Regions from separate parts of the Pseudoalteromonas rhizosphaerae genome, predicted to be linked through region 1. Evidence: predicted binding sites of a transcription regulator. Region 1 holds the regulator's gene; each other region holds the start of a gene.

The links. Region 1 encodes sigma-54, which starts transcription at its own class of promoters, with help from an activator protein. Its sites were predicted from a motif close to GTTGGCACGNNNNTNGNNT; they were not measured.
Region 2: dps (DNA starvation/stationary phase protection protein Dps) is a predicted target of sigma-54. The motif match lies at 1,212-1,230, and genes of this name have one in related genera.
Region 3: PVK79_RS03390 (BON domain-containing protein) is a predicted target of sigma-54. The motif match lies at 1,318-1,336, and genes of this name have one in related genera.

Annotation. Positions count from the first base shown of each region.
Region 1 is NZ_CP118496.1:5,066,915-5,069,122, forward strand. It holds gene lptB (LPS export ABC transporter ATP-binding protein) at 1-124, shown strand, start outside; gene PVK79_RS22120 (RNA polymerase factor sigma-54) at 191-1,687, shown strand; gene hpf (ribosome hibernation promoting factor) at 1,716-2,003, shown strand; gene ptsN (PTS IIA-like nitrogen regulatory protein PtsN) at 2,008-2,208, shown strand, end outside.
Region 2 is NZ_CP118496.1:4,330,771-4,332,978, forward strand. It holds gene corA (magnesium/cobalt transporter CorA) at 7-963, opposite strand; gene dps (DNA starvation/stationary phase protection protein Dps) at 1,301-1,825, shown strand; gene PVK79_RS18785 (methyl-accepting chemotaxis protein) at 1,948-2,208, opposite strand, start outside.
Region 3 is NZ_CP118496.1:762,247-764,454, reverse strand. It holds partial or broken gene PVK79_RS03400 (IS30 family transposase) at 1-229, opposite strand, end outside; gene PVK79_RS03395 (helix-turn-helix domain-containing protein) at 214-504, opposite strand; gene PVK79_RS03390 (BON domain-containing protein) at 719-1,282, opposite strand; gene PVK79_RS03385 (LiaF domain-containing protein) at 1,626-2,208, shown strand, end outside.

The DNA.
Region 1 (2,208 bases):
TGATGTTTGTGAAAAAGCCTACATAGTTTCTCATGGGGAGTTAATTGCATCAGGTACCCCTGAGCATGTACTTGCCGACCAAACAGTCCGCGATGTTTACCTGGGCGAGCAATTTAGGCTATAAAGCCACGCTCGGCTAAGTATCTGCTAGACTTAACGATGATAACAATAAAAGGATTGTTAGAGATACATGAGGCAATCACTCCAGCTGCGCATGGGCCAGCAACTTACAATGACACCACAGCTGCAACAAGCAATTCGCTTATTGCAACTCAGTACATTGGATCTCCAGCAAGAAATTCAAGAAGCACTCGACAGCAATCCATTGTTAGAGCTAGAAGAGCATGAATATTCAGACGACACGGCTGGTAAAAACGAACAAAAACAAGACAACGATGACTTAACTGTTAGTGCATCAGCAGACGACAAGCCCAGCGAATATGAACAAGAAAGTAGCGAAGCATTAAGTAAAGAGACTTTAAGTGACGAAATGGCTATGGACGTCACCTGGGACGAATACATGAGTGCTGCGCCAAATACGTCATCCGGCCCAATGCCTGAAGATGAGTCAATTTATCAAGGTGCTTCAACTGAAACCCTGCACGAATATCTGATGTGGCAATTACAGCTCACACCTTTTAGTCCAACCGATGAAGCTATTGCCATTGCGATTGTTGAAGCTGTTGACGATTCAGGTATTTTAACCTTGAGCTGCGAAGACATCGCAGAGAGCTTAAATCAAGGTAATAACGAAGAAGAAATCGAACTAGACGAAGTGCAAGCAGTGTTAAAACGCATTCAGTTATTTGACCCTGTTGGTATTGCTGCGCGCAGCCTACAAGAATGTTTATGTATTCAATTAAATCAATTTGATCCTGCAACTCCTTGGATTAGCGAGACTAAAATGATTTTAACTGATCATATCGATTTATTAGCTAGTCGTGACTATCGCACTTTGATGAAAAAGACTAAGCTTAAAGAAGATGAGCTGAAAGAAGTAATGACATTGATCCACAGCCTTAATCCAAAGCCTGCGGATACTATAGTACGCGAAGAGTCAGAGTATGTTATACCTGATGTTTCGGTGAAAAAAATTAAAGGTCGCTGGGTGGTTGAACTTAATCCAGACAGCATGCCAAAAATTAGAGTGAACAGCCAATATGCGGCAATGTCACGCTCAGTAAAATCAAGCACTGACAGCCAATTTATACGTTCGCATTTGCAAGAAGCTAAATGGTTTATTAAAAGCCTAGAAAGTCGTAACGAGACGTTACTCAAAGTAACTAACTGCATTGTAAAACAACAGCAGGGATTCTTTGAGCATGGCCCTGAAGCAATGCGACCTATGGTACTAAACGACGTTGCTGAAATGGTTGAGATGCACGAATCAACAATCTCTCGCGTAACGACACAAAAGTACATGCATACCCCCCGTGGTATTTTTGAGTTAAAGTATTTTTTCTCAAGTCATGTAAGCACTGAGAACGGCGGCGAATGCTCTTCGACAGCTATTCGAGCATTGATCAGAAAATTGATCAGTGCAGAAAACTCAGCGAAACCATTGAGTGATAGTAAGATTGCAGATATATTGGCAGAGCAAGGTATCAAAGTAGCTAGACGGACTATTGCAAAATACCGCGAGTCACTGGCTATTCCACCGTCAAATCAACGTAAAAGTTTGATTTAAGGCGTAAAATCACAAGAGGAAAATGCTTATGCAACTAAATTTAACTGGTCGTCACGTAGAAATTACTGATTCATTAAGAGACTATGTAAACAATAAGTTTGCCAAGCTTGAAAGGCATTTTGATCATATCAATAATGTCCATGTTATTCTTGATGTAGAAAAACTAAGCCAAAAAGCAGAGGCCACATTACATGTCAGTGGCGCTGAATTATTTGCCTCGACTGAGCACCAAGACATGTATGCAGCTATTGACGGACTAATCGATAAACTTGATCGTCAAGTAATTAAACACAAAGAGAAGCACGCTCGACACTAACACTATGAAATTAAGCTCACTTATTTGTCAGGACTGCAGTAAAGCTGCGGTCCTTTTTAATAGCAAAAAACGGATCATTGAATTTATAAGCCAATTGGCTCATGAACAACTCCCTCAGCTATCACAACAAGAAATCCTCAACGCACTACTATCGAGAGAAAAACTAGGTAGTACCGGTATTGGTCGTGGTATTGCTATCCCTCAT
Region 2 (2,208 bases), 740 kb from region 1:
CACACACTACAGCCAGCCTTTGCGTTTAAAAAATAAATAAGGGGCAAAGCCCGATAGCAACATAATGCCAATTGCAAATGGGTAACCCCATTCCCATTGCAGCTCAGGCATTATATTAAAGTTCATCCCATATACACTGGCGACTACGGTAGGTGGTAAAAAAACCACCGAAGCAATAGAGAAGGTTTTGATAATTTGATTTTGTTCAATGTTAATAAAACCTTGTGTTGAATCCATCAAAAAGTTCACCTTATCAAACAAAAAGGTACAGTGAGACATTAGCGTATCTATATCAAGTACAATTTCTCGTAGTGATTCGCGATCCTCATTTTGTACACCTAAACGACGTATTAAAAACGAAATATTGCGCCGCGTATCCATTAAACACAAACGCACTTTCCCATTCGCATCCTCTAAACGCGCGATACGACTAACCGCTTCTTCTAGATCAGAGTCATCTTCTTCTAGTACATATGCACTGAGCTTCTCTAACTGATGATGCATATCCTCGAGCATATCAGCATGGTTTTCGACTTTTTGATCGAATAATGTAACCAATAACTGTTTTGGCGTATCACACATTACTTGACCTTTACGTGCTCTTAAGCGTAACAATCGAAAGTCAGCCAGCTCGTCATCGCGAATGGTCAGCAAACAGTTATCCTGTAGTAAACAGGCAACTGTTACCGTATTAAAACGTCCTTCATTGGGCGACATAAACAATGCATGCACATGCAAGCCTTCATTGTCGATAAAACATCGCGATGAAGCTTCAATCTCTTGCACATCCCCTGACTCAGGAAAAGTTATATTGAGCGTTTTTGCGAGCGTATTTCGCTCATCTTCCGTTGGGTTGATTGTGTCAATCCAGTGTGCATTTCTGATTGATACTTCAAGAGAGGTATCGGATGAAGGCTCTAACTCTTTGATCACCCCCTGCTCGATAGAAAAAAATCTCAACATGCACTTCTCCTTTAATAACAAGATGAGTTGAGTATATGTAAGTGATGATTAATCAACAATGACAATACACTCCTGCATCTCAGTTATTATTAATAGTAAGCAATTCGCTAACACGTAACAGCACCTTTTGTTTTGCAGATTTTACAAAAAAGTGCATATTTTTCATGGCATATCAAAGAAAGCTTTCATCCCCCTCCTTTGAAAAAAATACAAAACATTAAATATCAGCAACTTAAAAAATAATTTTTATCGGCACAACCATTGCTTTATATAAACTAACGCATGTTCATAGACTTTATTAGACGCTGTGAACATTCCTTATAAATCAGGAGGAATAATGAGTAACAATAACGAAACAAACAAAATCGCTGAATTTACTGCCCCAGGTATGAATGAAGAATCTGCAAAAAATACCATTGCTACACTTGATAACCGCATGGTCGCACTGATCGATTTACAATTGACTCTAAAACATATTCATTGGAATGTAGTTGGCCCAAATTTTATTGGCGTGCATGAAATGCTCGACCCTCAGGTTGAAGTGATCAGAGCAATGACCGACACCATCGCCGAGCGAATCGCTACGTTGGGCGGAGTTCCAGTTGGTACTCCAAAATCGATAGTTGATCGTCGTTCATGGCAAGATTACTCAATTGGTAAGGGCTTGGTAAAAGATCACTTAGTTGCGCTTGATAAAGTATATAATGGGATTAATGGCGATCACCGAAGTGCGATTGGCAAGCTATCAGAGCTCGATCCGGTATCTGAGGATATGCTAATTAGCCAACTTGCCGATTTAGAACAGTTTCAATGGTTTGTGCGTGCACACTTAGAGTCGTCAACGGGCAAACTCAGCAGCTAATCTAGCGGTTTTGTGTTCAGTTTAAACTGACTCATTTATATTTAAAGTCAAAGATCGGGCTATTTAAAGCCTGATCTTTATTTATTACTGATCAACAATAATGTCGCCACTTTTTGTTTATATTAGATCTTAAACTGACCTACTAAATTGCCTAAACTCTCCCCTCGACCAGCTAAGTGATGACTAACTGATGAGGTTGTTTTAATTGAACGTGTTAGCTCATTAACGATTTCTTGAATCGCAAAAACGTTACGGTTAATTTCCTCAGTTACACTACTTTGCTCTGTGGCAGCTGTAGCTATTTGCGTGCTCATATCGTTAATTGTGGTAACCGAGCTGGTTACCGCCCCTAAACTTTCAGAAATTGCGCGAGATGACTCAAC
Region 3 (2,208 bases), 1.0 Mb from region 1:
CACCAATCCTAGACTTTGAATCCACAATACGTGGGCGTTCATCAATACTGACTCGATTAACTATGTGTCCGCGTTTATCATAGCTTCCATAGCGTTTTTTATACTTTTTACATGCACGAGTGAGTGTCTTATGTAGCTCCCCACCACGGGCCTTGTCTCTGTAAATATATTGATAAATCGTTTCATGATGTAAAACGACCTTTTTCTCTAAAGCTAAGCGGCCTGCCACCTGCTCTGGCGAAAGTCCGTCATGCAACAATTTATTAATCTAGTCAGTAACGTCTCTGTTAACTTACTTGCTTTGAAAGATGACTTGCCTCTTTGTTCAGCAAAATTATTGGCTTGGTTAGGCCGATAGCCTTTAAGTCCTTTATTGCGTTTTAACTCTCTAGAGATAGATGACGGTGAACGAGTTAGTTCATCAGCTATCTGTTTTTGGTTATTTCCTGCTTTTATTAACGCGTAAATCTGGTATCTTTCTTGTGTCAGCTGTTTATATTTCATTAAAGCAATTTCCTTTGGCGAGAAAGCAGTCAAATTATAACCACTGGACATCTAATCTGAGAAATTGCACTTATTACCCGAATTTAGGACTTGTAAAAATACACCAAGTGGTGGAATAAGCACTGAAAATATAATTCGTATTAAATCCATGACTCTCACTCCCTGAAATTTGTATAAGAAAGCCCAGCATAACTGGGCATTCGTGGCTTATAGATTATTCAGCTACAATAGTTAAGTTATCAACTACATCGCGAACATCTTCAGCATTCTTAGCAATTTTCACCGCTAGCTGTTTTTCAGCATCCGAACCAACAGTACCATTTAGCGTTACCACACCTTTATCGGTATCTACGTCAATATCCGTACCGCCTACTTCAGAGTTAAACAAATAGCGTGTTGTAATAACGGTAGTAATTTTAGCATCCGTTAAATCACTTTCTGTGCTATCTGATTTCATCTTCTTGCTTTTTGTATCCGTGTTTTTAACGACCGTTAGCTCGTTATCAACATCAGTTACACCATCTAGACTTAAGATAAGCTCTTCCGCTAGCTCTTTATCAAGCTCACTTTCAACTTTACCAGTTAGTACAACCTTGCCATTTTTTACATCAGTGTTAATGTCAAAGTTGTTTAAGTTAGTGTTCATTAACAGAACCGTTTCTGCCTTACCATCAATCCAAGCATCTTTACTTTCATTTTCCCAGCTATTTGCTTGAGCACCCATAGCGGTTGTACCAAGAACTAACGCTGCAATAATAGATTTGTTAAATGTTTTCATAATCTTTCTCCTTTTGATTAAAGACAATATGATTAATGCGAACATCAAGCCAACTTTTAAAGCATTTAAAATCAATCGCTTAAACTTAATTTCATATAGCACTAGCTTTAGTATTGGTAATTATTTACAGACTGCTCGGTAATTTATTCTGGTCGTTGCAAAATTAACCATTTAATAGCATTATTCGTTAATCTGTCGTTAATATAACAAACGCACCTAACGAAAATAAATTTAAATTATTGATTACTAAGCTAATTAATAAATGGCCTAAGCTTTGCTTTAACTATTGCAGTACCGAGCAATCGTAAAATACACCAACAGCATCACTTATAAGGAATACATCATGACTGTAAAATTAGAAGATCGCCCAATTGAGCAAGTGCGTGAACAAGTTATTGATCAATTAATATATAACTACAGTCATGCTGTTATTTCAGCTGATGCTTTTGAGCGTCGATTAGATCAGGCAATGGCTGCGAAAGATAACCAAAGCTTAATTGATTTGGTAAGTGACCTAGAATTAACAACCGATAGTAATTACCAGTGGGAAAAACGTGCGCAGTTTAGCCCAAACTATAGTAATAAAAGCAGCGATGAAACATTGCACTTGCGAAGTATCTTAGGATCAAACGAGCGCAGTGGGCAATGGGTAGTACCAAAAGAAATCCACCTGACGAACTTACTTGGATCTATTGAACTTGATTTCACTGACGCCATATTTCAGCATCAAAATATCACCATCCATGTCAATTGCTTACTAGGCAATGATGAAATTTATGTGCCAGAACACGTCAATGTTGTATCAAAACTGTTCAGTATTATTGGTAGTGTTGAAAACAAATCAGTGTCACTGAATAAACACCAAGGGCCAACCATTACTATCGAAGGAAAAGTTATTCTGGGCTCTGTGGAAATTAAAATTAAGC